Regions from separate parts of the Acidovorax bellezanensis genome, predicted to be linked through region 3. Evidence: riboswitches for the same ligand, from Rfam matches in the RefSeq annotation. Region 3 holds a riboswitch; each other region holds the start of a gene.
What was found. A riboswitch is a leader RNA that binds a small molecule or an ion and turns the genes downstream of it on or off. The one in region 3 is predicted to bind cobalamin.
Positions count from the first base shown of each region.

Region 1 (7,771 bases), on a different contig from region 3:
CCGCGGCCGCCGTGGAGCAGGCACTGGCGCGCCGGTTGGGTCTGCAGGCCTGCGGCTACAGCTGGCATACGCAGCGCGATGCCTGGCTGCGCCTGGCCATGGAAGTGGCGGTCTGCGGCGGCAGCCTGGCCAAGTTGGCCAAGGACTGGTCGCTGATGATGCAGTACGAAGTCGGCGAGCTGTACGAAGCGCCGCGCGGCAGCACTTCCAGCGCCATGCCGCACAAGCGCAATCCGGTGCACTGCATGCAGGCCGTGGCGCAAACCCAGCCCGTGCCGCAGTTGGCCGCGACCTTGCTGGCCTGCATGGCCCAGGCCCATGAGCGCGGCCTGGGAGAGTGGCAGGCCGAAGTCGCGCATGGGGCCAGCCTGTGGCGCCACGTGCATGCCGCCGCCGCCGCCTTGCGCAGCGCGGCCCAGGGCCTGCAGGTGGATACGGCACGCATGCAAGCCCATATCGATGGCCTCCAAGGCGTGGTGTATTCCGAAGCGCTGAGCCAGACGCTGGCCCCGCTGCTGGGCAAGCCGGGCGCGCAGGCCGCCGTGGCCGAATGCGCGGCCCAGGCTTTGCAGCAGGCCCAACCGCTGCAGCTGCTGCTTGAGCGCTGGCTGCGGCGGCAGGGAATGCCTGTCGACGCCGCGCTGGAAAGCGCATTGGCCGCGGCCGCCAACCCGCGGCTGGCCGTGCAGTCTTCGGCGCAGGCCTGCGGCGATCTACTGGCCCGAACGGCCGCATCTGCATCACTGAAGGAAAACGACCATGCCCTCCACCCCTGAAGACAGCCTGCAGCAAGGGCTGCGCAACCGCCGCCAGGTGCTGGGCGCGGACTGGGTCGCCCAGTCCGTGGACAACGCCAACAGCCTGAACGTCGAGTTCCAGCGCATGATCACCCGCTATGCCTGGGACGGCATCTGGAGCCGCCCGGGCCTGGAGCGCCGCACGCGCCGCATCATGGTGCTGGCCATCACCGCGTCCATGGGGCGTTGGGAAGAGTTCGAGCTGCACATCCGCACGGGCTTGCTGGCCGACCCCGCCGATCCCGACGCCGCGGCGCTGGACCTGCCCACCATCCAGGAAGTGCTGCTGCAGACCGCCGTCTATGCGGGCGTGCCCGCGGGCAATACCGGCATGGCCGTGGTGATGAAAGTCCTGCGCGAGCTGGACCGCCTGCCGCCCAAGGTGGATTTCTTCGCGCCGGCGGCGGGCTCGGCGCCCTGAGGCGGGGCAGGCGTTGAGCGCTGCCCGTGACGATCCGGTGTAGAACAGCAGCAAACGGCCGCGGTGCTTTTGCAAAGCCGTGTGGAAAGCGGCGGCAAAGTCATTCCGCCCCAGCAGGTGCTACAGCCAGCCAGCCCGGCGGAACCGGAAGTAGACATAGCTGCACACGCCGCCCATGAACAGCAGTGCGGCCGGGTAGCCGTAGTGCCACTTGAGCTCCGGCATGTGCTCGAAGTTCATTCCCCAGATGCCCACGAAGGCGGTGCAGATCGCAAAAATACTGGCCCAGGCCGCCAGCCGCTTGGTGACCTCGTTGTCGTCGATGGCAACCATGGAGAGGTTGACCTGCATGGCCGTCGCGATGGTGTCGCGCATGCCATCGATGAGTCCGTTGATCCGGACCAAGTGGTCGGCCACATCGCGGAAGTAGTCCTGTGACCCTGCACAGACCTGCGGTACACGACCGCCGTGGAGTTTGCTCACAGCCTCCAGCAGCGGTGCAACCGCATGCTTGAGGACCATCACTCGCTGCTTCAGTCCATAAAGTTGCTTGATGCTCTCGCGCGCAGCTCGCTGCGTGAAAATCTGTAGCTCGACCTCCTCGAGCTCAGCTTCCAGGGCCTCGATGATGGGGAAGTAGCGGTCAACCACCGCATCCATGAGTGCATACAGCACAAAGCCTGCGCCGTGCTGGAGTAGTTCGGGCTCTCGTTCGCAGCGATCGCGCACTCCCAGGAACCCGTGTTTGCTGCGGTTTCGGACCGACAGAACATAGTTGGGGCCGATGAACACGTCCACCTCGCCCAGGTTGAACTGGCCTGGTTGCTCGGGGTCCGGCTCCAGCAGGTGCATGACTGCGAAGATGGACTGGCCGTATTCCTCGATCTTGGGTCGTTGATGCCCATGGCTGGCATCTTCCACGGCGAGTTGGTGCAGGTCGAACTCTTCGCGCATTTCATCAAGCTCAGCCGCCGTCGCATCGGCCAAGGCCACCCAGACGAAGCAGCCAGGCCTCGCAATGTAGGTGCTGATATCGGCGACAGGTATATCGGCTAGTTTGGATCCCCTTTCGTAGGCCACGCAATTGATCAGCATCCAGGTCCTCTTGAAACAGTCGCAAAGGCGCAATGGTGCCATGCCCAGGCCACAGCAAGGTCAGATAGCGAACCGCTTACGTTGTGACTTGTAAGGGGCAGGTCAGAGCCACTGCCGTCCCGGTACGGGGCTGCTGTGCTTTTGCCAGGCCGTTGGGGCTTTCGGCCAATGCGCGAAGGAGGGGCGCTGTGATTTGCTTTGCCGGTGAAGCTTTTCAAAGGATTCATCACTTGGGATGAATGCAAAATTTGTGTGAATTTGTGGCGCTTTGACCTGGGCCGTGCCAGGGACGGTCGGCGGCGCGATGCTGGGTGCGGAGCTTCCCCGGGCTCCGCATGCTCGCATCTCCTTGCTCTGCTGCGCCCTTGGATTGGGCGGCGCAGGCAATGCCGTGCCACCGTAACGGCCCTGTGTATCATTGGTATTGCCATGTGAATGACATAGGGATAGTTTCTCCTTTGTCCTCCGACGCATTAGCGATCACTGAAGAGTTCTGCGGTAGCGGCGGGCAACTCAATTGAAGGAGAAAATCATGGTCACTCCCGTCAGCGTTGAGAAGCTGGAAGTCAAGTCGCATGGCACGCCGGACGAGCTTCGCACACCCAGCAAAACCCGCGTCGAGGTGGTAAAGCTCCAGGGCTACACGATCGGGCGGTTTAACTTCGAACCCGGATGGCGTTGGTCAGAATGCATCAAGCCCGTGGTGAAGACAGAGTATTGCCAACTCTCGCATGTGGGGCATGTCGTTTCAGGAAAGCTCACCGTTCGAATGCAGGACGGTTCTCAGAAAATGCTCAGCGCAGGAGAATCCTACGCAATCCCTCCTGGTCACGATGCCTGGGTCGAAGGTGACGAGCCCTTTGTCGGTCTTGAGGTGCTCAGTGCCGATGTCTACGCAAAGCCTCCCCAGTAGCTCTGGCGTATGTTGCGACCTGTCTATAAGCCGCTAGCTTGCAAGAGGCATCGACCGTCCCCTGCCGGCATTTGTGACAGCGCATGGCGTGTCATCGCAACGCGATCAAGAGAAGCTTGTCGCTGACGGCGCGCGATGTCAGCGACGATGTGTATGTGGGCCGCGCGCAAGGAGAATGTGATGTCCTATCTCTCGTTTGCCCGTTCGGTCAGCCTCGTTGCGCTGGTAGCGTGTCCGATGGCATCCTGGGCCATTCACGGCACCGAAGGTTTCGAGTGGGGTGCACCGCCGCCAGTGCTGGCCAAGGGGGCCAAATTCGCGGTGCTCCTGGGCGATCCCGGCCAACCCGGCCCCTATGTGGTGCGCCTGTCGGTACCGGCCGGCTATCGCGTGCTGCCTCATTGGCATAGTCAGGCGGAGAATGTGACCGTGATCTCGGGCTCGGTCATGATAGGCATGGGCGACAAGTGGGACGCTAAGGCACTGAAGACCCAAAAAGCCGGCAGCTTCGGCTCGATTCCGGCCAAGGTCAAGCACTTCGCCATGTTCAAGGTCCCAACGGTGATCCAGATCCACGGGGAAGGGCCCTTCGACCTGAACTATGTCGATCCGGCAGACGACCCGCAGAAGGCGTACAAGTAGACGTTGGTCGCTGTGCCAGTGGCCTCCAAACTGTGCCGCTGCATAAGCCGTTGCGAGGATCAAGGCATCAGGAATGCATGGCTTTGAATCGTTCGCCTGATCTGGCCCCGGTAGTTCCGGACACCGTCCAGTCGCCACGTTAGCCTTTGTGGACGGAGCATGGATGTCGAAGCGAGGGGGTGGTGTTCATGCCGGGCTCCGGTGTCGAAAGTGGGACACCCGTATTTCGCGGCGCGGCGGCGTGCGCATTGCTGCAATGGGCCATGGCCTGCGTGGCGGGCATGGCTTCAGGCTGGCCGTCCTTTTGGCCCTTTTGGGGGATGACGGGCGTTGGGGACAAGAGTAGAGTGCCGATACCCGATCGACTGGAGCACCACCGATGAAACATCTCCTGTTGCTGAGCCTGTGGACTACCGTGGGAACCCTTGCCGCCCAGGCGGCTGAACCTGCGCCGCGTGATCGCCTCGAACGCGGCCGTTACCTCGTCAATACCAGTGGGTGTGCGGATTGCCACACGCCGATGAAGATGGGGCCTCGTGGCCCCGAGCCCGATGCCATGCGCAGCTTATCCGGTCATCCTGAGGGCCTGGTCATGCCGCCCGTGCCAACCCTGCCCGTCGGGCCTTGGCTGGTCATCTCGTCGGCGACGAACACGGCCTGGGCCGGGCCCTGGGGCGTCAGCTTCACGGCCAATCTGACACCTGACCCCGAGACGGGGCTGGGCCGCTGGAGCGAGCAGAATTTTGTCCAGACCTTGCGCAAAGGCCGACACATGGGCGCTGGCCGCCCGCTTCTGCCGCCCATGCCCGCTGCCTTCGGACAGATGACCGACGCGGACCTCAGCGCCATATTCACTTACCTGAAGACAGTGCCGCCCGTACGCAACCGCGTGCCCGTACCTCTGCCGCCTGGCACCCGCTGACGCCGGATATCCGAACAGGCGTTCGCAGACAACATCAGCGTTCTCGTTTTTGCCCCGTGGTCTCCCGCTCCGATGGCGGTGGAGGCCCAAGACGGTTGGGAGGCGCACCCGGAGCTGGGTCATGCTCTCCCATCGAGCTGAGGGCCGTACAGGATGCCTGTTGCTACCTGTTGCGCACCGGAGAGGTCGTCGGGGCGCGACGGATGATCTGCTTCCAGGCACGCTGGCCGACGGCCGTGACCTGCCGGTCGCAGTACTCACTCGCCGGACCCGTAATGGTCCACGGCGTCACGCAGCAGCCGTCCAGCTTTGGTGACGCCTTGCCTGCCTTGCGCCAGCACCGGATGGTAATTGGGCCAGATGTGGAACATCTTCGGCCAGATTTCCAGCCGCACGCTCACATCGGCCAGACCTGCCGCACGGGCCAGCGCGATCGCATCATCCAGCAAGGCCTCTGTGGAGCCCACGAAAATCGTCAGGGGCGCGATGCCGCTCAGATCCGCGAAAACCGGAGACGCCAGAGGTGTCTCTCGCGGTCGCTCTCCCAGGTACTGCCCTGCCAGGAATTGCATGATCTCGCGGTTGAGGACAGGGTCTCGCTGCGCGTTGCGGCGGTAGCTGTCTGCGGTCGCCGTCATGTCCACCCAGGGCGAGAGAAGCAGAGCGCCAGCGGGTTGCTGCATGCCCAATTCTTTCAGCCGTACGAGCAAGGCCACGGCCAGGCCGGCTCCCGCGCTATCGCCGGCGACAGCGATCTGGCGGGGATGGACGCCGGAATCCAGGAGAAATCGGTATCCGCTGACCGCATCTTCCAGAGCCTGAGGAAACGGGCACTCAGGGGCGCGCCGGTACTCGAGGGCGAGCGTTCTCATCGCCGCCGCGCGACCCAACTCGCTCACGAGGTGCCGGTGGCTCTTCAGTGAGCCCCAGGCATATCCTCCGCCGTGCAGATAGAGGATGACTTCGCTGGTGCTCGCAACGGGCGTGGACGTCCATTCAGCCGGAACCCCGTGCGCCGTCACCGGTTCCACAAGGACATCCGCTGCCGGCGCAAAGCGGTCTCCCTGCGCGTCGTACGCCGCCCGACGTTGCGCATTGGAGAGGAATGTCGGCCGCTCACGGAGCATGGCTTCCAGTCGGTCAAGCTCATTCATCGGAACACCTCTTTCAGTACGACGGGTCTCCACGCACTTTAGAGCACGCACATGATGCTGGGCAAGCCTCAAGCGCGTCCGGTGGCAGGGGCGTGAACTGGATTTCGGCCTCGGTGTCGAAGAAGCGTGCGCTCCACAGAATCGCACAAACCGCGATTCGCAGCTTTGCGGTTCCACGATCAAGACAGCGCTGGAGTTTCCCAACGACTGCATCTGGGTGGTCCGCCCCAAGCCCCCTTTCCCCCTCCAGCCCCCGTCCCCTCCTATAATCGCCCCTACCGTACAGGAGTCCCACGTCGATGCCGACCTGGGGTGAAACGGGAAGTCCGGTGACCTTGGCGCTTTTGCGCTGAACATTCCGGCGCAGCCCCCGCTGCTGTAAGCCTGACAGACACACTCGATGCCACTGGGCCTGATGCCCGGGAAGGTGGTGTGCGCTGAATGAGGGCGAGCCAGAATACCGACCTGTACGAATGCAGTTTTATGCCACGGGGTGTGGGCCGTTTGCTGATCGGCCTGTCCACGCCTGCGCGCAGCGGCAGTCCTCTCGCAATCTCCTTCTCCCCTGGGACACTTTCATCGTGTTGGGCTCGGGGAGAGCATGGACGAATCATTCAAACTCGCGCATGCACAACGCATGCAGCGCAAAAAAGCGACCGTGGCCGCGGCCATGGAGCGCTCGCAAACGCTGCAAGGCATCGTGGTGCTGCTCACCGGCAACGGCAAAGGCAAGACCACGTCGGCCTTCGGCACGCTGTACCGGGCGCTGGGCCATGGGCATCGCGCGGGCGTGGTGCAGTTCATTTCCGGCACGCATTGCACGGGCGAAGTCACGTTCCTGCAGCACATGGGCCTGCTGGGCCAGGGGCGGCAGGCGCAGGTCGACTACCACGCCATGGCGACAGGATTCTCCTGGGACAGCCAGGGCTGGAGTGCGGACAAGGCCGCGGCCGAGCTGGCCTGGAGCCAGGCGCGGCGCATGCTGGCCGATGCCAGCCTGCAACTGGTGCTGCTCGATGAGCTGACCTTCATGCTGCAGTACGGCTATCTCGCCGTGGCCGAGCTGCTGCAGGCCATCAAGGGCCGGCCGGCGTCGCAGACCGTGATCATCACCGGGCGCGCGGCGGCGCCGGAGCTGCTGGCGCTGGCGGACACGGTCAGCGAGATCGCCGACACCCGGCACGCGTTCCGGGCCGGCGTCAAGGCCCAGCCGGGCGTGGACTTCTGATGCCGCGCCTTTACTGGCTGCTGGCGGCAGGCTTGGCGGCGTCCGCGGTGCAGGCGGCCGAGCCTTTGCCGCGGCTGATGTCGACCAATATCTGCGCCGACGTGCTGGCCCTGGGCCTGGCCGATCCGGCGCAAATCGTTTCCCTGTCGCGCCAGAGCCAGGACGCCCAGCGTTTCTCCCTGGCGAGCCAAGCGAAGCAATTCGCGGCCAACGATGCCTCGGCCGAAGACGTGCTGCATCTGAAGCCGCAGATCGTGCTGGCCTCGCGGCGCTGGAGCGCGCGCTACCAGGCCAGCCTGTTCAAGCGCCATGACATACAGATAGTGACGGTGCCGTTCCCCACGGACTGGGACGGCATTTTCAGCAGCACCAAGCGCATGGGCAAGGCCATGGGCCGGGAGCAGGCGGCCAAGGAGTTGCTGGCGAGCATAGACCAGCGCCTCAAGCAGCTGCAGGCCACGCCCCGGCCGTTCAATGCCTTGTACCTGCGGCCCAACGGCGGCAGCGCGGGGGCCAAGACCCATGTCGATGCGGTGCTCACCGCCGCCGGCCTGCACAACCATGCGACGGCCCTGGGCCTGCAGGGCTGGGGGCGTATC
Region 1 is NZ_JAODYH010000004.1:142,696-150,466, reverse strand. Features, by position in the region: gene N0K08_RS08880 (lyase family protein) at 1-776, shown strand, start outside; gene N0K08_RS08875 (carboxymuconolactone decarboxylase family protein) at 760-1,218, shown strand; gene N0K08_RS08870 (magnesium and cobalt transport protein CorA) at 1,339-2,313, opposite strand; gene N0K08_RS08865 (cupin domain-containing protein) at 2,846-3,226, shown strand; gene N0K08_RS08860 (cupin domain-containing protein) at 3,407-3,868, shown strand; gene N0K08_RS08855 (c-type cytochrome) at 4,248-4,790, shown strand; gene N0K08_RS08850 (alpha/beta hydrolase) at 5,048-5,944, opposite strand; cobalamin riboswitch at 6,212-6,427, shown strand; gene cobO (cob(I)yrinic acid a,c-diamide adenosyltransferase) at 6,546-7,172, shown strand; gene N0K08_RS08840 (ABC transporter substrate-binding protein) at 7,172-7,771, shown strand, end outside.
Region 1: another riboswitch for cobalamin. It lies ahead of cobO (cob(I)yrinic acid a,c-diamide adenosyltransferase); the one in region 3 lies ahead of N0K08_RS14195 (TonB-dependent receptor).

Region 2 (7,771 bases), on a different contig from region 3:
ACCTTCGGCACGCCACTGGTCGAACAATTGTTTGAGTCCGCTGTAATCCTCCATCCACAGCGATGCAGGAGCCAGGTCGAACATATCGTCAGAGTTCAAGCCTGTTGCGAGAGAAATGGTCAAGATCAACACCTCCAGCGGCGATTATGCCGAGGTCCTCCCGCGCTGAGTAGGGCCATAGGGGGCGAGGCTGGGCGGGTGGCGCGCGAAGATCCATCCCAGGCATTCGGCGCGGCAATGCGCAGACGTAAAAAAGCCCGCGAGGCGCGGGCTTTTCAACTCAAATAAGGTGTCTGCAAAACACCGGACCGGCATCCTGAACCGGGGTTCAGGGGGGCAAGGGCAGCCTGACGTTGGGTTCGTCTAACGCGAGACGATCACGCTCATCAGGCAATGTACCAAGCCCGGGCTCTATGAGCATTGGTTCAAGGAAATATAAAGCCCGGCAGATTTGCAGACGGTTCCATTGTAGTGCGGCCGGACGGTGGTTGCCGGTGTTGCCGCAGTTTTTTACAAAAGCTGTGCGTCGGCGACCAGGGCCTGGTCCAGGCGCTCGAGCAGGGCGGCGATGCGCTGGGCATCGGCCTGCTGCTGGATCATGGCCTGGGCCCAGGCGGCGTCGGCGTCGGCATTGGTTTCGACGTCGGCGTCGGTTTGCATTTCTGCCTCAGGGGCCGGTGTCTGGCGCTCGGCGGTGACGATGTCAAAAGCCATGTTCAGCGCGGCCAGCACCGCCACCCGTTCGCGCGAGCGCACCTTGCCGGCATCGCGGATGCGGGCCATGGTGTCGTTGACGCGGGCCACGGCTTCCAGCAAGCGCTCTTCGTGGCCTTCGGGGCAGGTCAGCAGATAGCTCTGGTGCAGGATTTGCACATCCAGCTGTTTCATATGCCAGCCCCTTCATTGCTAGGCAGGCGCTCGATCAGCGCATCCACCCGGGCCCTCGCGGCACTCAGGCGTGAGCGCAGCGAGTCGCGCTCCTGGGTCAGCGCGGCGACCTGCTCGGCCAGCAGGGCGTTGGTGCGCTGAAGCTCCTCGTGGCGCAACAAAAGTCGCTCCACGCGGTCGGAAATAAGGTCGAGGGGTGACAGGGCAGACATAGGCCTTCCAATTGTAGAACTTGCAGCCCCTTGTGTGCGTAAAAAAGGGTAGTGCCCAGGCCCTGGAAGCCCTGAAATTTCCCGCCAGGACTGGAAATGCTCTCTCGTCCTACAAAAGTAGGCGGGGCTTGGCCTTGCCGGCGGCATTTTCCCTGGGCGTGTGTGCGGCCGGTCTGCGGCTACAATCGCCGGCGTTGGTGCTCATGCGTTTGGTTCTCAAGCGCATAGTTCAACGGGAAGCAGGGAGGAAATGTCGTTCACGCGGCGGCTCCGGGCCTGCGCTGCCCCCGCAACGGTCAGCGGATGAGCATCCTTGGATGCTCGGCTCTTCTTTACTTGCCACTGGCGCTGTGCTGGGAAGGCTTGCAAGAGTGTGCTCCGCCCAGCCCGGATACCGGCCAACAACGTGGTGGTCTGCTGTCGCTGGTCGACGTGGATTGCTTTGGCCCATGGTCGACGGGGAGGTCGACGCCGGGCGCTCTCACGTTGATTTTCATGTCTTCACATTCTTTTGGTGCAGCCCTGCTCGCGCCTTGCGCTGCGCGCCCCCACGTCCTGGCCCTGGCCTTGTCCGCTGCCTTCTGGGGGCTGTCCGCACAGGCCCAGTCATTGTCTGAAACCGTGGTCACTGCCGCGCGTGCACCGCAGACGGCCCAGGAACTGCTGGCCGATATGTCGGTGATCGACAGGGCCGAGATTGAGGCCAGCGGCGCCAGCGGTCTGGCCGATGTGCTGGCCCGCCTGCCGGGCATACAAATGGTTCGCAACGGCGGCATCGGCAACACCACCAGCCTGATGCTGCGCGGCGCGGACACGGCCTATACGGCGGTCTATATCGACGGCATCCGTTTTTCCTCGCAAAGCGGCAGCGGCGGCCCGACCTGGGAAAGCATTCCCCTGGCCATGATCGACCGCATCGAAGTGCTGCGCGGCCCGGCGGCGGCGATTTACGGCTCCGACGCCATCGGCGGCGTGGTACAGATCTTCACGCGCCGCGGCCAGCAGGCCTTCGCGCCATCGGCGTCGGTGGGTGTGGGATCGCAGGGCACACGGCGCGCCCAGGCCAGCGTCAGCGGCGTGCACAAGAATTGGGATTACGCGCTGGACATCGCCAGCGAGCGCAGCGACGGCTTCGATGTGCGTCCGAGCGTGAACACCGACCGCGACGGCTACAAAAGCCTGGCGGCCGCGGCCCGCCTGGGCTGGCAGATCAATGACAGCCACCAGCTGCGCGCTTCGCTGCTGGCCAACGATATCGACGCGGGTTACGACGCCAGCACCAAGAAGGGTGTCGACGACCGGGCCAAGCACCGCATGCACGCGGCCGGCCTGGAGTGGAACGCCCAGTGGAGCGAGCGCTGGAGCAGCGTGCTGGCGTTGAACGCTTCGGAAGACCGCTACGAGACCACGCCTTCGCCGTATCTGAGCACCACGCAGCTGCGCGGCCTGTCCTGGCAGAACAGCTGGCATGTGGGCACGCAGACCTTCTCGGCCACGCTGGAGCGGCGCGAGGATGCGCTACAGAACGTGCCAGTGGACCGCGAGCGTGCGCAGAACGCGCTGGCCCTGGGCTACCAGTGGCATGCGGGCAAGCAGCATCTGCAGGCCCAGGTGCGCCATGACCGCGACAGCGAGTTCGGCCACAAGAACACCGGCAGCCTGGCCTATGGCTACGACCTCACGCCCCAGTGGCGCGCCACGGCCTCCGCGGCCACGGCGTTTCGCGCGCCCACGCTGTACCAGCGCTTCAGCAATTACGGCACGGCCGCTCTGACGCCGGAAAACGCACGCAACCTGGAAGCGGGCCTGCGCTACCGCGCGGACCGCAACGAGTTCTCGGCCACGGCCTACCGCAATCGCATCAGCGACCAGGTCTCGTTCCAGGCCGGCGCGACCGGCTGCGCGAGCTCCCAGGGCTGCTATGTCAGCGTGGCCCAGGCGCAGTACCAGGGCCTGACGCTGGCTGCGGCCACCCAGGCCTGGGGCCTGCGCCTGCATGGTTCGCTGGACATCAACGCGTCCAAGGACCGCTCCACGGGCCGGTACCTGGCGCGGCGCGCCAAGCAGTTCGGCAATCTGGGCGTGAGCCGCCAGATGGCTGGCTGGCAATGGGGTACGGACGTGCTGTGGAGCGCTAGCCGCTTCGACACCGCGGCCAACACCCGCGTGCTCGGCGGCTATGCACTGTGGAACTTCACGGCCAGCAAGCAGCTCGATCGCGACTGGAAGCTGCTGGCGCGCCTGGACAATGCCTTGGACAAGCGCTATGAAACCGCCTACACCTACGCCACCGCAGGGCGGCGTTTCTTCGTGAGCCTGCAATGGACACCAGTACCTTGACGCTATCGAGCGCCGCACCCGCGCGCTGCCCCGCGCTGTTGATCACGGCGCCGGCTTCGGGCCAGGGCAAGACCACGCTGACGGCGGCCCTGGCGCGCCTGCACACGCGCCAGGGTCGGCGCGTGCAGGTCTTCAAATGCGGGCCGGACTTTCTCGACCCGCACTGGCACCAGTTGGCCAGCGGCTCGGCCGTGCATTCGCTGGACCTGTGGATGACGGGCGAAGCCGATGCGCGTGCGCGCCTGCATGCGGCCGCGCAGACTTCCGATCTGATCCTGATCGAAGGCGTGATGGGCTTGTTCGACGGCAGCCCCAGCGCGGCCGATCTGGCGCAACTGCTGGACATTCCGGTGCTGGCCGTGATCGACGCTTCGGCCATGGCCGGCACGCTGGGCGCGCTGGCCTACGGCCTGCAGCATTACCAGCCGGGCCTGCGCTGGGCGGGCGTGCTGGCCAACCGCGTGGCCAGTGCGCGCCATGCCGAGTTGCTGCAGGCCGGCGTGCGCGCGGACAGCCACTGGCTGGGTGCGGTGGCGCGGATTCAGCTCGATACGGCGCCGGCGGGCCAGGCCGGGCCGCGGGAGGCCGCGTTGCTGCCGCAGCGCCATCTGGGCCTGGTGGCGGCGCAGGAGCTGGCGGACGGCATGCAGCGGCTGGACGCTGCCGCCGATGCACTGGCGGTGACGCCGCTGGGCCAGCGCAGCTGGCAGGACTGGCAGCAATGGGCGGTGGACTTCGCGCCGCCGCCGGCCGGAGCGCCGGATTCCGCGCCCGACGCCGCCGAAGCCATGGGCCCGTGGCTGGCGGGCCGCGTGATCGCCGTCGCCCAGGATGCGGCCTTCAGTTTTGTTTACCCGGCGAATCTTGACTGCCTGCGCGCCATGGGGGCGCAGCTGCGGTTTTTCTCGCCGCTGGCGGGCGAGCGCCTGCCGACCTGCGACGCGCTGTGGCTGCCCGGCGGCTACCCCGAGCTGCACGCGCAGCAACTGGCGCGGCAAACGGCTTTGCAGGCCGACATCCTGGCCCACTGGCAGGCCGGCAAGGCCATCTGGGCCGAGTGCGGCGGTATGCTTGCGCTGTGCGAAGGCGTGACCGACAAGGACGGCCAGTGGGCCCCTCTGTGGGGATTGCTGCCGGGCAAGGCGCAAATGCAAAAGCGTCTGGCCGGACTGGGCATGCAGCAGCTGCCCACGCCCTGGGGGCTGCTGCGCGGCCACAGCTTTCATTACGCGCGGCTGGACAGCAGCGCAGAGGTGCAGGGGCGCAGCAGCCGGCCGCAGGCATCGGCCACGCCCGACCAGGGCGAGTTGCTGTACCGCCATGGCAGCCTGTACGCGAGTTTTTTTCATGCCTGGTTCGCCTCGCATCCGCGCGCCGTGGCGGCGCTGCTGGGCGCACGCGAAAATAGCGAAAACCGAGGAGACTGAACAATGGCCATTGAGGGCAGCGCAGGACTGGAGCGCAGCGAGTTGATTCTGGGCGGACAAAAAAGCGGCAAGTCGCGCCGCTCCGAAACCTTGGCCCAATCCTGGCTGCAAGGCGGGGCAGGGCGCAGCGCCTGGCTGCTGGCCACGGGCATGGCGTTCGATACGGAAATGCAGGCGCGGATTGCGCGCCACCAGCGCGACCGCGCCGAGCGCGTGCCTGGCATGCAGACGGAGGAAGTGCCGCTGGACCTGGCGGCTGCCCTGCGCGAGCGCAGCCAGCCGGGCTGCCTGCTGGTCATCGATTGCCTGACCATGTGGCTGACCAACTGGATGATGCCGGCGCAAGGCACGTACAGCGAGCAGGCCTGGGGCGCGCAGCGCACGGCTTTTCTGCAAGCGCTGGCCCAGGCCCGCGGCCCGGTGGTGATCGTCGGCAACGAAATCGGCCTGGGCGTGATTCCGCTGGGCAGCGAAGTGCGGGCCTTTGTCGATGCGCTGGGCGTGCTCAACCAGCAGGTGGCCGCAGCCTGCAGCCGGGTCACGCTGATGTGCGCCGGCCTGCCGCTGACGCTCAAGGACGGCGCATGAAGTCTGTTCTGCGGGCCTGCGCCGCGGCGCTGATGCTGGCCGCGACCGCGCTGGCGGCTGCGGCTCCCGCCATCGTCATCACCGATGGGCGCGGCGCGACCGTGCGCCTGGACCGGCCGCCGCAGCGCATCGTGAGTCTGCTGCCCTCGCTGGCCGAGTCGGTCTGCGCCCTGGGCGCCTGCGACCGCATCGTGGGCGTGGACCGCTACACCGTCTGGCCGCCGTCGCTGCAGCACTTGCCGCGTCTGGGCGGCGGGCTGGATCCGCAGATCGAAGCCGTGGTTGCCTTGCGCCCCGACGTGGTGCTGGTCACCGTGGCGTCACGCGCCATACAGCGCCTGGAAGCGCTGGGCCTCAAGGTGATTGCACTTGAGCCGCGCACCCATGACGAAGTGCACAGCACGCTGCGCACACTGGGCACCATGCTGGCCATCCCCGCGGCCCAGGGTGCGGATCCTATCTGGGCGCGCATCCAGCAGGGGCTGGCGCAGGCCGCGCAGGCCATGCCCGCGCGGGCGCGCGGCCAGCGCGTGTTCTTCGATGCCAGCCGCGGTCCGGTGGCCGCGGGCGAAAAGTCCTTCATCGGCGAGACCCTGTCCCGGCTGGGCCTGGTCAACATCGTGCCTGAGGCCCTGGGGCCGTTTCCCCGGCTGAACCCCGAATACGTGGTGCGCGCCGACCCGGACCTGCTGATGGGCGGCGAGCGCAGCCTGGGCGAAAGCGGCGTGCCCTATCCGGGCTGGTCTGCGCTGCGGGCCGTGCAGGCCGGCCGGGTCTGCCGCTTTGCCGGTGCGCAGGCCGATCTCATGATCCGCCCCGGCCCGCGCCTGGCCGAAGCGGCCATGGTGATGGCCAATTGCGTGCAAAGGCTTTACCCATGAACGGCACCGGTCTGCGTCCGGCCTGGCTGGCCCTGGGACTGCTGCTGTTGAGTCTGTTGCTGCTGGTGCTCGGCGCGGGCGTCGGCAGCACGGGCTGGGAAAGCGTCTGGAAGATTCTGGGCCAGGAACCAGCCGACCCGCTGGCCTGGCAGATCGTGCGCGACATCCGCTTGCCGCGCACCACCGGCGCCTGGCTCGCCGGCGCCTTGCTGGGCCTGGCGGGCGCCGTGGCCCAGGGCGTGTTTCGCAATCCGCTGGCCGATCCTTATCTGCTGGGCAGCGCTTCTGGCGCATCGCTGGGCGTGGCCCTGGCCATGGCGGCGCTGGGCGTGTCGCCGTTCGCGCTGCAAGGCCTGCTGCGCCTGGGCATCACGGGCGCGGCCTTTGTCGGCGCGGCCGCGGCGGTGCTGCTGACCCTGGTGCTGGCCAAGGGCGCGCACAACACCATGCGCCTGCTGCTGGCCGGCGTGGTGGTGGGCGTGGTGCTGGGCGCAGCGTCGTCGATGGTGCTGCTGCTCACGCCCGAAATCATGCAGGCCATGCAGTCCTTCATGCTGGGCAGCACGGCCTTTGTCGGCTGGAGCGCCTGCCTGCTGATGGCCGCGGTGCTGGCCGTGGTGTTGCTGGCTTCCTGGTCGCTGAGCCGGGTGCTCGACGGGCTGGCGCTGGGCGAGGCCACGGCGCAAAGCCTGGGCCTGCCGCTGGCGCCGCTGCGCATGCTGCTGATCGTGCTGCTGGCGCTGGCCACGGGCACGGCCGTGGCGCAATGCGGCCTGATCGCTTTTGTCGGCCTGGCCGCGCCGCACCTGGTGCGCTCGCTGGTGCGGGCCATGCACCGCTGGCTGCTGCTGCTCAGCGCCGGCATGGGTGCGGTGCTGCTGCTGTCGGCCGACCTGCTGGCGCGCTGGCTGATTGCGCCCCAGGAGCTGCCCGTGGGCGTGCTCACGGCGGTGCTGGGCGGCAGCTATCTGCTGTGGCTGATGCACCGCCGCAATGTGCAGGAGATCTCATGACGCCAGACCATGCATGGGCCTTGCAGGCCGAAGGCCTGTCGGTGTCGCTGGGCGGCCAGCCGGTATTGCGTGACTTGACGCTGCGCATTGCGGCCGGGCGCTGGACCAGCGTGGTCGGCCCCAATGGCGCCGGCAAATCGACGCTGCTGCGCGCGCTGGCCGGCATGGGCCACGACCAGGGCAGGGTGCTGCTGCAGGGGCGCGAGCTGCGCCAGTGGGGCGGCCGCGCGCGTGCGCGCACCTTGGCCTGGCTGGGACAGAATCAGACCGCGGCCAATGACATGTCGGTCTACGACGTGGCCATGCTGGGCCGCTTGCCGCACCAACCCTGGCTGGGCGCGCCCACGGCGCAGGACCACGCGGCGGTGGAACAGGCGCTGCGCCAGACGCAGAGCTGGGACTGGCGCGGGCGCAGCCTGGGC
Region 2 is NZ_JAODYH010000006.1:27,514-35,284, forward strand. Features, by position in the region: gene N0K08_RS13565 (sensor domain-containing diguanylate cyclase) at 1-84, opposite strand, end outside; gene N0K08_RS13570 (cell division protein ZapA) at 511-888, opposite strand; gene N0K08_RS13575 (cell division protein ZapB) at 885-1,100, opposite strand; cobalamin riboswitch at 1,279-1,517, shown strand; gene N0K08_RS13580 (TonB-dependent receptor domain-containing protein) at 1,596-3,440, shown strand; gene N0K08_RS13585 (cobyrinate a,c-diamide synthase) at 3,422-4,867, shown strand; gene N0K08_RS13590 (bifunctional adenosylcobinamide kinase/adenosylcobinamide-phosphate guanylyltransferase) at 4,871-5,455, shown strand; gene N0K08_RS13595 (ABC transporter substrate-binding protein) at 5,452-6,336, shown strand; gene N0K08_RS13600 (FecCD family ABC transporter permease) at 6,363-7,349, shown strand; gene N0K08_RS13605 (ABC transporter ATP-binding protein) at 7,346-7,771, shown strand, end outside.
Region 2: another riboswitch for cobalamin. It lies ahead of N0K08_RS13580 (TonB-dependent receptor domain-containing protein); the one in region 3 lies ahead of N0K08_RS14195 (TonB-dependent receptor).

Region 3 (7,771 bases):
GGCGAGTTGCTGGCCACCGTGAGCTTGGCTTCGGACAGGTCCCAGCCCATGGCGATCTGGTGGTCGGCAGGCGCCATGACCCAGCCCAGGCGGTTGCCGGTCTGCGCCAGATCGTGGCCGATCTGCAGATAGTCGTAACGATCCACCGTGCCAGCGGCCCTGTCGTAGCTGTAGCCTTCGATATTCTTCCAGTGGCGGTCGGCCTTGAAATGGTAGAGCTCATTGCGCAGCGTCATGCCGTCCCGCGGCTGCCACTGCAGCTTGGCCTTGTAGCGCTGGTCCTTGTAGTGGATATCGCTGTCCAGGAAGTTGAAATTCTTGTCGCGCAGCTCGGTGGCCAGGCGGCCATCCACCACGGGCGTGCCGAAGTAACGCTCGGGCTTCTGGTCGCTGAAGTCGGCCGTCAAGTCCACTTGCAGATCGCCACGCGGCTGCCAGCGCAGGCCACTCATCAGCTTCTGGCTGTCGCTGCGGCCCAGATCCCGCTCGCCGTCGCTGCGCTCGCCATAGGCGTCGACGCGGTAGCTCCATTCCTGGCCCAGTGCGCCGCTGGCACCGATGCCGGCGCGGACCGTGCCATGCGCGCCTGCGCCCAGCAGGACTTCGGTCGCGCGCTCGCGGCTGGGCTGCTTGCGGATGGCGTTGACCGTCGCGCCCATGGTGCCGCTGCCATACATCAGCGAGCCCGGGCCGCGCAGCACTTCAAAGCGCTCGTAGCCCCAGCTGTTGCTCGGGTAGGTGGTCGTGCCCGCGGCCACGCCCAGGACCAGGCCATCTTCGGCCACGCCCACGGAATCGACGCCATCAAAGCCGCGGCTGGCGAACGACAGGCCGCCGTTGCCGGGCGAGCCGGTCGCCGTCAGGCCTACCGTGCGGCTGACCGCATCCCCCACCGCATGGTCCGCGCGTTCGCTGACCTGCTCCGCCGACACACTGTCCAGGCTGGCCGGCAGATCCTGAATGGGCACGGCCACATAGGAGCCCGAACGCGAAGGCCGATCCAGCTGCAAAGCCGGGTCGTCGCGCGAATCCTTGACCAGCACATCGGGCAGCGCCGCCTGCGCCATGGCGGCCAGGGGAAAGGCCAGCTGCACCGCGGCGCAGCCGATAGTCAGGAAAAAACGGGGGGAAGAAAAAAGACGAACGCGCTCAGCAGAGCGCAAGCATGTGTAAGGCATTGGAACAAAAGGCTCATACCACCTGATGTGAAGGCCGCACACATGGCACCTTGCCGCCCACGGGGAACGGCAAAGCGCAAATAGGCCGCCGTCCACACCCCGCAGACAGTTTTGAGAACGATGCGCAAAGCGCACCACGACTATCCTCAGGCCGGTCTCCGGGCTCACAGGCGGCGCGATGCGCCAGATCCGGCCTTCCCAAACGTTCAACCCTTATCGTGGATAAGAATCGCTATCGTTCAGTGGCTGGGCCCCCTGCGGGGCTCCGTCGGATGGTTTCCTGTCTACCGTTGCGGGGGCAGCCAAGGCTTGAGGCCTTGCGGCCTGTACCTTGTTCCCGTTTCACTCGCATCTGCATGCGAACACCTGAAGCAGTTTGCCAAATCATTGGCAGCGCGAATTCTAGCAGTGACGCAGCAAAATAGGGGCGGTTTGGGGCCCGGCGGCAAACGCCGGCCCCAACGAAAAAAACCTCTTGGATCGCGGATCCAAGAGGTTTTTGTCTGGTGGGTAATACATGGTTCGAACATGTGACCCCTGCCGTGTGAAGGCAGTGCTCTACCACTGAGCTAATCACCCTGAACTGTTGTGCCAGCCATTGACTGGTCAATGCCCAAATTCTAACAGCGCGGCAAAGGGCTGCCAGGCAAAAAACCGCATTTTTTTGCCCCATGCCCCCGACTGCGTGGGCCCGGAATGCATTTCCCTGGAACGCCCGACGCATCAGGCCCGGGGCTTACTGCTCGTGCTGGATCTTGCGCCCGCGCTTGGCCCGGGTTCTGAGCAGCTCCATCTTCTGGAACGACTGCACCGTCAGCGCTTCGGGACTGACTTTGTCTCTGAGCACCTGCAGGATTTTCTCGCCGTGCTCCGAGCCATCTTGCGCTATGGCTTTTTCCAGCAGATGGCGGTCCTGGGTGCGCATGGCCAGGATGACATCCTCATGGGCGTGGTGTCCCGACACATCCATGGGACGGCCTTCCTCGTAGAGGAAGCGGATGCTGGGCCCCGTGATGGCCCACAGCGAGCGCAGCAGCGACATCAGATACGGCATCCTGTCCTGGCCGTAGAGCGCGAAATGGAATTGCACGTTCTTGCGCAGAATCGTCGCCACATCTCCCACGGCCTTGGCCTGGAGCAGTTCACCGTGGATCTGCTCCAGCCTGTGCGTGCCCTGCTGGGTCCAGTCCTGCATGCCCGCCGTTGCCGCCATGATTTCCAGCTGTATCCGGATGGAACGCACTTCCGCCAGTCCCGCGACGGTAGGCATGGGCACACGCACCGTGAATCCGCGCTGCCCCACGAGGATGTCCTTGGCCACCAGTTGAAGCAGCGCTTCGCGGATGGGCGTCTGGCTCAGGCCTTTGAATTCCCCGTCCTCGGTCATCTCTCTGAGCTTGAAAGCATGGCCGGGCATGTACTCGGCATGTATCAGTTTTTCAAGAATGCGCTCACGCACGACATCCGTATGGTTTTGCTCGGCCACGGCCATATCCCCAAGGGTTACCCCTATTGATTCCAGTTTTTGCCACTGTTCAACTATGTTGGTTGCTGCATTATTTTATAAAAAAATGCATTCCCATCCTGTTGCACGAAACCTGTCTCCATGCTGAAACCTCTCTCCAACCCCGGCCTCAACGCGCACGACACTGTAGGGCACATTGTCGCCAGAACGCTGCAAAGACACGGCATCACCCAATTCTTCGGCCAAAGCCTGCCCAGCATGTTCGTGCTGGCGGCCGAGGAAATGGGGATGCGGCAAATTGCCTATAGAACGGAAAATGCCGGCGGCTACATGGCCGATGCCTATGCCCGCATGAGCAACACGCCCGCCGTCATCACCGCGCAGAACGGCCCGGCCGCGACCTTGCTGGTCGCGCCGCTGGCCGAAGCCCTCAAAGTCTCCATTCCCGTGATCGCCCTGGTGCAGGACGTTGCCCGCGACCAGACCGACAAGAACGCTTTCCAGGACCTGGACCATATCGGCCTGTTCAAGCCCGTCACCAAATGGGTGCGCCGCGTCGACCAGGCTTCGCGCGTGGAAGACTATGTGGAGCAGGCCATCATCGCCGCCTGCAGCGGCCGCCCGGGCCCGGTTGCGCTGATGCTGCCCGCCGACCTGCTCACCGAAGCCGGCGTTTCCTCTTCCGTGCCACGCACCTCCAACCTGGGCCGCTTTCCCCTGGACCGTTCCACGCCCGACCACGCGCTGCTGCGCCAGGCCGTGGATGCCCTGATCCAGGCCAAAAATCCCGTGATCATCGCGGGCGGCGGCGTGCACGGCTCTGGCGCGCACGACGCACTGGTCGAGTTTGCCAATACCGTGAGCATTCCCGTCGGCACCACCAATATGGGCAAGGGCGCGGTGGACGAAAGCGCGCCCCTGTCCCTGGGCGTGATGGCCAATTGCATGGGCCCCAACGGCTCGGGCCGCTATCTCAAGGATTTCATCACCGGCGCCGATGTGATCCTGCTCATCGGCAACCGCACCAACCAGAACGGCACCGACAGCTGGGCGCTGTACCCCAAGAACGCCCGGTTCATCCACCTGGACATCGACGGCCAGGAAATCGGCCGCAACTACGATGCCCTGCGCCTGGTCGGCGATGCCAAGCTGGCACTGCAGGCCATGACGGAAATCGCCAAGGGTGCCGACCTGCGCCAGCGCAGCGCCGGCAAGCAAGCGCTGGTCGCGCGCATTGCCCAGGGCAAGACACAGCACCTGGCCGAATCGCACGACGTGCGCACCAGCAATGCCATGCCCATCCGCCCCGAACGCATCATGCAGGAGCTGAACGCGCTGCTGACCGGCGAGGACACGGTGGTGGCGGATGCCAGCTACTCCACGCTGTGGGTCACCAACTACCTGACGGCCCGCAAACCCGGCCAACGCTTCATCACCCCCCGCGGCCTCGCCGGCCTGGGCTGGGGCATGCCCATGGCCATGGGCGCGCGCCTGGCAAAGCAGGACGGCCAGGTCTTCTGCCTGGTGGGAGATGGCGGCTTCGGTCACGTCTGGTCGGAAATGGAAACCTGCAAGCGCATGGGCATCAAGGTCATCACGCTGCTCATCAACAACGGCATTCTGGGCTACCAAAAGCATGCCGAGAACGTCAAGTTCGGCGAGCACACCTCGGCCGTGGATTTCTCCGGCGTGGACCACGCCGCCATCGCCCGGGCCTGCGGCATCCACGGCGTGCGCGTCAGCGACCCCGCGCGGATTGCCGATGCGCTGCGCACAGCCATGGCCAGCGAGGACTCCACGCTGATCGAAGTCATGTGCACCGAAAACGCGTTCCCCCCCATCACGTTCTACACGCCCGAAAGCAACGCATGAGCAGCACCCAGCAAACACCCCAGCGCGTAGCCCTGGTCACCGGCGCCGCCCAAGGCATTGGGCTGGCCACGGCCATCGAACTGCTCCAGGACGGCCGCAAAGTGGTGCTGACGGATCTGCGCCTGCCCGACCTGTCGGCGCTGCCGGAGTCGCTGCGCGCCAACGCCTTTGCCCAGTTGCTCGATGTTTCCGACCCCGCGGCCTGCCAGAAGCTGGTGGCGGCGATCCGCGAGCAGCACGGCAGCCTGGACATTCTGGTCAACAACGCGGGCATCAGCCTCAAGAACGCGGCCGGACAGTCCAACGGCATCCTGGACGTCGGGCTGGATGAAGTCCAGAAAATGCTGGACATCAACGTCATCGCCATGCTGCGCCTGTGCCAGCTCGTGCTGCCGGGCATGAAGGACAAGCGCTGGGGCCGGATCGTCAACGTCTCGTCGCTGGCCGGCCGCGGCAAATCCATTGTGGCCGGCCCGGCATATATGTTGACCAAGTCCGCCGTGCTGGGACTGAGCCGCTCCATCGCTTCCGAGATGGGCGAGTTCGGCATCACCACCAATTGCGTGGCCCCGGGACGCATCCTCACCCAGATGGCGATGCAAGCCGGCGAAGAAGTGAACCAGCGCTACGCCCAGCAGATTCCGGTCAAGCGCATCGGCGAGCCCGCGGAAGTGGGCGCCGCCATCCGCTATCTGTGCAGCGAAGCCGCGGGCTTCACCAATGGGGCCGTGATCGACGTCAACGGCGGCTTCCTCATGGGCTGAGCCGGACCACCACAGGCCAGAATTTCAATCATCTGCCACAGAGATGGCAGCTCCAGAAGGCGAGACAAATGCGCTACCCCCTCCTTGCATCCAAACGTTCTTTTCTCCTTGCCTGCGCGGCTTCGGTCTGCGCTCCTTTGGCGGCATGGGCCGACGATGCGGCCCGGTTCCCCGAGCGGGAACTGACCATGATCATCAACTATGGCGCGGGCGGCAACACGGACGTCGCGGCCCGGGCCATAGGCAATGGCATGGAAAGCATTCTGAAGAAGCCGGTGGTGCCGAACAATCGCGGCGGAGCCCAGGGCACGCTGGGCGTATCGAGTCTCGCCAAGCAAAAGACCGACGGCTACACCCTGGGCATCGTCACTTTTTCCACCATCGCCATCACCCCCCATCTGATGAACGTCGACTACACGGTGGACAATTTCGACTTCATCGCCGGTGTGGCCCGCTACCGCTATGGCGTCGCGGTGCGTGCGGACTCCCCCTACAAGACCATGCAGGACCTGGTCGCCGCGTCCAAGACCGGCAAGGGCGTCTTCTTTGGCGCGCCCTCGGCGCCCAACAATATTGCGCTGTTCGAGCTGGGCCGCAAGACCGGCGGCAAGTTCGAACAGGTGAGCTACAAGTCAGGCGCGGAGACCGTGGCCGCCCTGCTCGGCGGACATGTGGATGTCATCGTGCAGAACCCGTCCGACATCGTGCCCCACGTGAAGGCCGGCAAGATGCGCTTTCTGGCCAGTGCCAGCCCCATGCGCTGGAAAGAGCTGCCGGAGGTGGCGACGCTCAAGGAACAGGGCTATGACGTGGAAATCGACTCCTGGATCGGCCTGGCCTACCCCAAGGGAACGCCCAAGGACCTGCGCGACAAGATGGAACGGGTGGCGATGACCGCCGCGGGCAGCCCCCAACTGGCCAGGATCTTCGAGACCGCCGGCGTGGACCCTGCCACCTTGAGCGGCGCCGAGTACCGGCAAAAGCTGATCGAGGGGCGCGACGCCATGGGCGTGGCCATCAAGGCCGCCAATCTGCCGCGCATGAACTGAGCCGGGCAGGTCAAGCCCCGTCGCTGGACCGCATCTTGCCGCGGTCCAGCGCTTCCAGCGCCGGCCGGTCATAGGCCGTCACCGGCGGCAGTTCGCCGTTGAAGCGCTCCAGCTGCACCAGGCAGGTCTGGGCCGCGCAGCCCTGGGACAGGCGTGAAGCGCCCTGGTCGCAAGTCAGCACATTGGGATTGCCGTGCTTGTCCAGCGTGTCCGCTTCGCCCGCGGCGACAGGGTCCCACCAGGCGCCCGTGGACATGCGCACCACGCCGGGCATCACGGTTTCGTTCACCACCGCGCCCGCCAGGCAGGCGCCGCGGGCATTGAAAACGCGCACCACGTCGCCCGCGGCAATGCCGCGCGCCTTGGCATCGCCCGGGTGCAGCACGATGGGCTCGCGGCCCTGCACCTTGTTGGCCAGGCTGTAGGCGGAAAAATCCAGCTGGCTGTGCAGCTTGGTATGCGGCTGGTCGGAAATCAGGTGCAGCGGATGGACGGCCGCAGCCGCCGCGCCCAGCCATTCGCGCGGTGCCTGCCACACGGCATGGCCGGGGCAATCGTCATAGGCAAATCCCGTGATCCTCGCCGAAGCGATCTCTATGCGGCCGCTGGGTGTCTTGAGCGCATGGGCGACAGGGTCGGCGCGGAAGGCTTCGAGCATCACCACGGGCTGCTTCGCGGCGGGCAGCCGGAACTCGCCGGCCCGCCAGAAATCATCGAACGACGGCAGCTCCACGCCCAGCGGCCGGGCACGCTCGGCCGACTCCTCGTAGAGATGGCGCAGCCACTGCGCCGTGTCGCGCCCTTCGGTATAGACCTCCCCTGCACCCAGGCGCCGGGCCAGGTCCGCGAAGATCGCATAGTCGTCACGCGCCTGGCCTGGCGCAGGCATCACCGCCTTCATGGCGACCAGCAGCGGCTCGCGCGTGGCAAAGCCGATGTCGTCGCGCTCCAGGGTGGACGTGGCCGGCAGCACGATATCGGCCATCTTGGCGTGTGCATTCCAGACCTGCTCGTGCACGATGATGGTCGAAGGCTTGCGCCAGGCGCGCGCCAGCCGGTTCAGGTCCTGGTGGTGGTGAAAAGGATTGCCGCCAGCCCAGTAGATCAGGTCGATGTCGGGGTAGACATGGCTGGCGCCGTTGTAATCGAAGCGGGCACCCGGGTGCAGCAGCATGTCCGCGATGCGGGCCACGGGGATGAAGGCCGCGACGGCATTGCGGCCCTGAGACAAGGTGGGTCCGGGAAATTTCGTGTGCGGGCTGCCCATCAGATTGGCCGGCCCATAGGCCACGCCCAGGCCGCCACCGGGCAGGCCGATCTGTCCCAGCACAGAAGCCAGCGACAGTGCCGCCCAGTAAGGCTGCTCGCCATGGTCGGCGCGCTGCAAGGACCAGGCGATGTTGACGAACGACCGGGTCCCGGCCATGTCCAGCGCCAGCTGGC
Region 3 is NZ_JAODYH010000007.1:24,864-32,634, reverse strand. Features, by position in the region: gene N0K08_RS14195 (TonB-dependent receptor) at 1-1,094, opposite strand, end outside; cobalamin riboswitch at 1,311-1,563, opposite strand; tRNA gene N0K08_RS14190 (tRNA-Val) at 1,683-1,757, opposite strand; gene N0K08_RS14185 (GntR family transcriptional regulator) at 1,915-2,664, opposite strand; gene N0K08_RS14180 (acetolactate synthase catalytic subunit) at 2,785-4,515, shown strand; gene N0K08_RS14175 (3-oxoacyl-ACP reductase) at 4,512-5,279, shown strand; gene N0K08_RS14170 (Bug family tripartite tricarboxylate transporter substrate binding protein) at 5,348-6,328, shown strand; gene N0K08_RS14165 (molybdopterin guanine dinucleotide-containing S/N-oxide reductase) at 6,339-7,771, opposite strand, start outside.

Region 4 (7,771 bases), on a different contig from region 3:
TTCGCCACAACGTCCGTGCCTATGGTGGTGCTGCCTCCCGGTTTATTCTCGACAATAATGACGCGTTCCAGCAGAGGCGCCATTTTCTCGGCAAAGAGACGGCCCAATACATCGCCGCCGCCGCCTGGTGCAAAAGGCACGACGATGCGCATGGGTGCGCCATTCGCCCAAGCCTTTTGTCCCGTGGCCAATGCGATACCCGTGCCTGCCAATATCTTGGAGAATTGTCGACGGTTGAAGTAATGCATTTCTTGTCTCCATTGAATTGGTTGAGAAATATCCGCTTGAATGTTTTTTGCGATGAGCGGAATTTAGGGGGAGTCGGGGAGCGGGCGGCGAGGAGAAAAAGACTTTTCTCACCTGATGGGAATACTCGGTGTTTGTACTGATTTTTCGCCCCATCGAGGCGGGACGTCGGCGGCCTGCGGCTGCTGACGTCCGTGGATCTCGCGCAGGGCGTCAGGCCCTGGAATGCCCGTCGCTTTGACATGAGCGGCGGGTCGGTGTAACCTTATGGGCTTACTGAGAAACAGGTGCTTTCTGTTCACAGCACACGATTTTGCACCCGCTGCAAAACACGTGAGGCATCACATGCCGTCGCTGACCAGGTCTTTCTAGCCACCGTTTCTTTGACCACCTTGCGTGGTATTTCCCCTGTCCCCAGCCTTGACTGGCTGCCAGCGTTGGACGGGCCTGTTTGCAGGCTCTCCAACCCGGACATTTTTCACAATTGAATTGCTTTCGCCCTACGGCCTGTCCATGCCATGGGCAGGCGAAGCGCAGCCTCCGTGGGCATTGGCCGTCTATGCAAGTTCTTGCATGCATGCCCAGTGCTGCCACGCCTATGGGGCTGCGCCGCGAAAGCTGAACCGGAGCATGCATGCACCAGCTATCGCTGACCACTGTCCTTCTTTTGTTGTTGGGCTTCTACGGAATCTCTTTCTTGCTGACCTTGCGAATAGGGCGGAAAGACGAGAGTGCCGATGGATACATGACTTCCAACGGATCGATAGGCTTCGGCATGTCGGCGGCGAGCATGACCGCCACCTGGGTGTGGGCCGCGTCGATTTATGCGGCAGCCAGCTCGGGCTTTCAGTACGGCCTTTCGGGTGCTCTGCATTACGGCTTCTGGGGCGCGTTGATGATCATGTTCGTCTACCCCTTCGGGCGGCGCTTCAGGGAAGTGGCGCCCCATGCGCACACGCTGGCCGAGATCATGCACGCACGCCACGGGCGCTGCAGCCAGATGATTCTGGCGCTGTCGAACGTGCTGGGCAGCGTGATCAGCCTGATGGTCAACTTCACCGCGGCCGGCGCGCTGGTGTCCATGCTCTCGCCGCTGAGTTTCCTGCAAGGCGTGCTGATCGTGGCCCTGGGCGTGCTGTCGTACACGCTGTGGTCGGGGTTTCGCGCTTCGGTGCTGACGGATTTCGTGCAGCTGGTGGCGATGATCCTGGCCGCGGTGATCATCATTCCCTTCATGTTCTACACGCTGGGCGGGGCGGAGCTGTTCGTCACCGGCTGGCACCGGCTGGATGCCGAGCAGGCCGACTTCTTCTCGAAGAAAGCCATTCTGGAGCAGGGCGCGCCTTACTTTGTGGCGGTGCTGGCCTATGCCATCGGTAACCAGACCATTGCCCAGCGCCTGTTCGCGGTGCGTGAAGACCTGATCAAGCCGACGTTCATCACGGCCACGCTGGGTTACGGCGCGATTGTGATCGGCCTGGGCATCCTGGGTTTTCTGGCCTTGCTCGCCGGCATTGTTCCGTTGGGCGGCGACCTCAACAACCTGGTGCCCCAGATGGCGGCCACCTATCTGCCGCTGGCCCTGATCTGCCTGTTCTTCATCCTGATCATTGGTTCGCTGTCGTCCACGGCCGACTCTGACCTGGCGGCCCTGGCGTCCATCGTGATGACCGATCTGTATGGCAAGAACCTGGCCAGGGGCAAGCCCGATCCACGGCGCATGGTCTGGATCGGTCGCCTGACCATGCTCGTGGCCACGGCGCTGGGCGTGGGCTTTTCCTACCTGCGGCTCGACATCCTGTCCATGCTGGTGTTTGTCGGCGCGCTGTGGGGCGCGATCGTGTTCCCGGTCATCGTCAGCCTCTACTGGGATCGCGTGAACAACAGCGCTTTCACCTGGTCGGTGCTGGCGGCCTTCGCGGTCTTCTTGTCGGTGCGTTTTGCCTGGTTGCCGCTGACGGGTGGCACGGCCTATGCCTTGGAGCTGGTGGCCTGCGTGGGCGCGGGCGTGGTCATAGGCCTGATGGCCTTTGGCCTGCTGGGCAGGCGCGTGGGCATGGTCTGCGGCCTGCTGGCGGCATTGGCCGTGCTGCCCTGGGCCTGGGGCGAGATGCGCGACTACCCCGTGCTGCTGAGTTCGCTGCTGGCCTATGGCGTCAGCGCCATCGTCTGCACGGCGATCAGCCTGCGCAATGCCCAGCGTTTTGACTTCGCGCTGATCGGCCAGCGCGTGACGAATTTTCAGGCTGCCTGAGTTCTTTCCATCGTTTTTTGACAGGAGATATTCCCATGAACACTTCTTTGCTGACTTTGTATGTTCTGGTCTGGCCGGCGCTGGCCGCCATTGTGCTGCTGGTGCTGTCGGGCGGTGTCTGGCATGACATGCGCGCGGCCAAGGCCAGGGGCGAAAGCCTGGTCTGAGCCCTGGCGGCTCTCGCCGGATGCCGACAACGGGTCTGCCCTGCAAGGGGCAGGCCCGTTTTTCCTGGCGTGCGAACGACCGGTTTGGGGCAGCCCGAGATAGCGTAAGATTCGCAGCGATCACAGGTGTTTCTTGGCGTGTTCTACGCCTGAAATGAAACGGGAAGCAGGTGAGTGGATCTCCACAAGCCCTGCACTGCACCCGCAACGGTAATCAGAGTGTCTGTATACAAGCCATTGCCCACGGTAATGGCCGCCACTGCGCAAGCGGGAAGGTGTATCCAGGCGTCAGCCCCCCTGGGTTGAGCTCTGTAAGTCCGGAGACCGGCCTGATGTGAACAAGACGCAGCGGGAGTGCCTGTGACTTGGCGGGCGGCTGTCTGTACAGCCGACTTCTTCAGTTTCCACCCCTCTGCACAATTCATTCATTCGGCCCGGGAATCGGCCAGACTGACGATTGATTTTGCATGTTGCAAGGATCTGGCTATCTGTCCGCCAGGGCAGGGGTATGCCGCGCCCACGGCGGGCTGCGGCATGTCTTGCGTGGGGCCGGGCGATGACGGATGCCATCCAGGTCCAGGGCTGGTGCCCCAGCGCGTGGCAGCCCATGCGCGCCCAAGACGGCTGGATGGTGCGCGTGCGCCCCCATTGCGCCTCCATCAGCGCCGCGCAATGGCGGCTGCTGGCGCAGCTCGCCTTGTCGCAGGCGCATTCCCAGATCGAGTTGACGCGGCTGGGCAATGTGCAGCTGCGCGGCGTCAGCGAGCCGCAGCAGGTGCGCTCGCAGTTGATCGCGGCGCAGCTGGTGCCTGTCGATGCGGATGCCGATCTGGCACCCGCCGTGCATTGCACGCCGCTGTACCGCTCGGGGGATGCGACCCATGCCTTGGCCTTATGGCTGTCGGCGGCAGTGGTCGAGCGCTTGAGTCCCCACGCGCTTGCGCGCCAGGCCGTGGCGGCCCTGCCCGGCAAGTTTGGCCTGCTGGTGGACGACCCGGACCGGCACATGCAAAGCATCGCCGCGGACCTGCATTTGTGGGTGGCCGCGGATCAAGGCTACTGCCTGGCGCTCGGCGACGCGGCGGATTGGTACTGCTTTGCGCACGCGCAAGATGCGGTGGAGGCGGCCGTGCAGGTCGCTCTCTGGTTCGCCAGCGCGCGCGCGACGATCACTCCCGCGCCCACCCGCTTGCGCGGCCTTTTGCCCTATCGCCAGCCGGATCTGCCCGCCTTGCGGGCGGCGCAGCGGCGGGCGGCTGTAGCCGATGGGGGCAGCCCCGCCCAAGCCCTTTCTCCCGGCCAACATGCAGGCCAGGGCTGGGTGATGGCGGCTCCGCTGGGGCGCATCGATGCGGCCGCGATGCACCAGCTGGCCAGCGATCTGCCGGCGCACACCGCTATCCGGGTCACGGCCTGGCGTTCCCTGCTCGTGGACGCGCCCGCCATGGAATCGCACATTGCGCGGCTGGACCCGGCGCACTGGATCACGCAGCCTGACGATGTGCGCTTGCGGGTTTCCGCCTGCACCGGCGCGCCGCGCTGCACCCAGGCCCTGATACCGGCCCAGGCCATGGCCTTGGCACTGGCTGCCCAGGTGGCAGAGAACAAGCACCTGCATGTGAGCGGCTGCGCCAAGTTTTGCGCGCTGGCTGCGGATGCCTCGGGCGTGCTCTACGCCAGCCGGGGCGCTGGCGGCGAAGTGTTGCTGAACGCCAGTGCCGTGGACCAGCGCGCCCGTCCGGGCCCACCTATTTCCTCTCTGGCGCATACCGAAGCGCCGGAAAAAATACAAGAACTACTCCATGACCTACACCTATGAAATGCGCGGTGAAGAGATTTACCGGCAATCGTTTCGCATCATTCGCAGCGAGGCCGATCTGGCCCGCTTCACGGCGCTGGAAGAGCGCGTGGCCTGCCGCATGATCCATGCCGCCGGCATGGTGGAGCTCGCCGCGCACATCCATTTCTCGCCCGATTTTGCCGAGGCGGCAGAGGCGGCGCTGCAACGCGGCGCGCCCATCCTGTGCGACGCACGCATGGTCAGTGAAGGTATTACGCGCAAGCGCCTGTCTGCCGACAATGCCGTCATCTGCACCTTGCAGGATCCGCGCGTGGTGGAACTGGCCGCGCAGATGGGCAATACGCGCAGCGCCGCCGCGCTGGAGCTGTGGCGCGAGCATCTGGGCGGTGCGGTGGTGGCCATTGGCAATGCGCCCACGGCCTTGTTTCACCTGCTCAACATGCTGGAAGACCCGGCTTGTCCGCGGCCCGCGGCCATCATCGGCTGCCCGGTGGGCTTTGTGGGAGCGGCGGAATCCAAGGACGCGCTGCGTGCCTGGGGCCAGATCCCGTTTGCCATCGTGCAAGGGCGTCTGGGGGGATCGGCGATCACGGTGGCGGCAGTGAATGCTTTGGCCACGTCGGTCGAGTGAAGGGGGCCACGATGAACAGCGGAAAAATCGTTTGCGTGGGCCTGGGCCCCGGGGATCCGGAACTGATGAGCGTCAAGGCCGATCGTCTGCTGCGCAATGCACGCCATGTGGCCTATTTTCGCAAGCGCGGCCGTCCAGGCAAGGCGCGGCAACTGGTCGATGGCATGCTGCATGGCGAGGTGAACGAGTACGCCATGGAGTACCCGCTCACGACCGAGATTCCACACGATGACCCGCGCTACGTGGCGCAGCTGTCCGATTTCTATCTGGAGTGGCAGTCGCGCCTGACGGAGCTGGCGCGTACCGAGGACGTGGTGGTGCTGTGCGAGGGCGACCCGTTCTTCTACGGCTCCTTCATGCATTTGTATGTGCGCCTGCAGCAAGCCGGCGTGGTGCCGGTGGAAGTGCTGCCGGGCATTCCCGGCATGGTGGGCTGCTGGCACGCCACGGGGCTGCCCATCACCTGGGGCGACGATGTGATGAGCGTGCTGCCGGCAACGCTGCCCGATGTGCCGCTGCGTGAGCACATCGAGCGCTCCGATGCCTTGGTCATCATGAAGGTGGGCCGCCATATGGGCCGCATCCGCACGCTGCTCACCGAGTCGGGCAAGCTGGACCAGGCCTGGCTGGTGATCAATGGCACCATGGCCGATCAGCAGGTCATGCCCTTGCGCGATGCGCCCGAGCCCTGCCCGTATTTTTCCATCGTGATCGTGCACGGCCAGGGCCGGCGTCCGGCCAACGACATGTGAGGGCAGGAGTATGAATACTTCAGCGCCAGGGCGTGGTCGCCTGTGTGTAGTGGGACTGGGACCGGGAGACGACGCGCTGCTGACCGAGCAGGTGCGTGCCAGCATCGCCAGCGCCACCGATGCCTTTGGCTATTTCCCCTATGTCGCGCGCCTGGGCGGAATGGAGCACCTGCAATTGCATGCCAGCGACAACCGCGAGGAGCTGGAGCGCGCGCGCCAGGCCTTGGATCTGGCTGCGCAAGGCCGGCAGGTGCTGATGCTGTCCTCGGGCGACCCGGGCGTGTTCGCCATGGCCAGCGCCGTGTTCGAGGTGCTGGAGTCGGCCGCGTCCGAAGACAAGGCGCGCTGGGCCGCCGTGGACATCGAGGTGCAGCCCGGCATCACCGCCATGTTGGCTGCCGCTGCACGTCTTGGCGCGCCCCTGGGCCATGATTTTTGCACCATCAATCTGTCGGACAACCTCAAGCCGGCGGCGGTGATTGCGCGCCGTATCCGGCTCGCGGCGCAAGCCGATTTCGCCATGGCGTTCTACAACCCCTGCTCCACATCGCGGCCTGAAGGCTTTGTGCGGGCGCTCACGGTGCTGCGCGAAGAATGCGAGCCAGAGCGGCTGATCTGCTTTGCGCGCAACGTGAGCCGGCCGGGCGAGACGCTCAAGGTGCTGCCGCTGCATGCCGTGACGGCCGACATGGCCGATATGCGCACGGTGGTCATCGTCGGCAACAGTCTGACGCGCCAGGTGGGCAAGCATGTCTACACGCCGCGCAGCTACGGCTTGCCCGCCCATGAATGAAACGGGCCTGATGCCCTCAGCGCTGGCTGCCGAGCCACTCCATGGCCTGCTGCGGCGTTTCGCATTGCCTGCGCGCGGGCAGGTGCGGGCGATCGACCATGATGACCGGAATGCCCAGCGCGCGCGCCGCTTCGATTTTTGCGTAGGTATCGGCGCCGCCGGCGTTCTTGCTGACGATGCAGTCCACGCCATGGCGCTGCAAAAGCGCGAGTTCATTGTCCAGCTGAAACGGGCCGCGCGCGATCAGCAGTTCGTAGCTGGCTGCGGGCAGCGGCAAGGCCGCATCGGGTGGATCGACGACGCGCAGCACGAAGTGGTGCCAGGCCGCCTGGTCCGCAAAGGCCGCGAGTTGCTTGCGGCCTATGGCCAGAAAAACGCGCGGCCCATGCGCCGCCAATGCCTGTGCGGCAGCCTCCATGTCGGGCACGTGGGTCCATTGGTCCGCGGGCGTGGCTTGCCAGGCGGGGCGCTCCATGGACAGCAAGGGAATGCCCAAGGCGCTGCAGGCGCTGATGGCGTTGCGGCTCATCTGCGCGGCAAAAGGGTGGGTGGCATCGATCACATAGCTGATGCGCTGCTGTTGCAGGTATTGCGTCAAACCGGCGACACCGCCAAAGCCGCCGACGCGCGTGGGCAGGGCAGGGGTGCGACGGGTTTGCGTCACGCCCGCATACGAATAAATGGCCTGCACGCCTGCCGCATGCAGCAGGGTGGACAGAACATGGGCATCGAACGTGCCGCCTAACAGGAGAACTTTGGTCATGGCCAATCCGTGGCTTTCAATCATCGGTATTCATCCTTCGGGTCTGGAGGGATTGTGCGCCGCCGCCAGGCGGGATCTGGATGATGCCAGCCTGGTGTTCGGCAGTCCGCGCCACCTGGCATTGGCCGAGGTCGGCGCGCGCGGCCGGCCGTGGCCCCTGCCGTTCAGCGTGGAGCCGGTGCTGCAACTGCGCGGGCAAACGCGGGTAGCTGTGCTGGTGTCGGGCGATCCCTTCCATTTTGGCGCGGGCGCATCGCTGGCCAGGCATCTGGACGTGGGCGAATGGCGCAACCATCCGCAGCCGTCCACATTTTCATGGATTGCCGGGGCGCTGGGCTGGTCGCAAGAGCACAGCCATTGCCTG
Region 4 is NZ_JAODYH010000012.1:27,759-35,529, forward strand. Features, by position in the region: gene N0K08_RS19210 (Bug family tripartite tricarboxylate transporter substrate binding protein) at 1-248, opposite strand, end outside; gene N0K08_RS19215 (sodium:solute symporter family transporter) at 881-2,500, shown strand; gene N0K08_RS19220 (putative transporter small subunit) at 2,536-2,667, shown strand; cobalamin riboswitch at 2,778-3,014, shown strand; gene N0K08_RS19225 (nitrite reductase) at 3,224-4,486, shown strand; gene N0K08_RS19230 (precorrin-8X methylmutase) at 4,470-5,099, shown strand; gene cobI (precorrin-2 C(20)-methyltransferase) at 5,111-5,851, shown strand; gene cobJ (precorrin-3B C(17)-methyltransferase) at 5,862-6,644, shown strand; gene N0K08_RS19245 (cobalt-precorrin-6A reductase) at 6,661-7,407, opposite strand; gene cbiE (precorrin-6y C5,15-methyltransferase (decarboxylating) subunit CbiE) at 7,406-7,771, shown strand, end outside.
Region 4: another riboswitch for cobalamin. It lies ahead of N0K08_RS19225 (nitrite reductase); the one in region 3 lies ahead of N0K08_RS14195 (TonB-dependent receptor).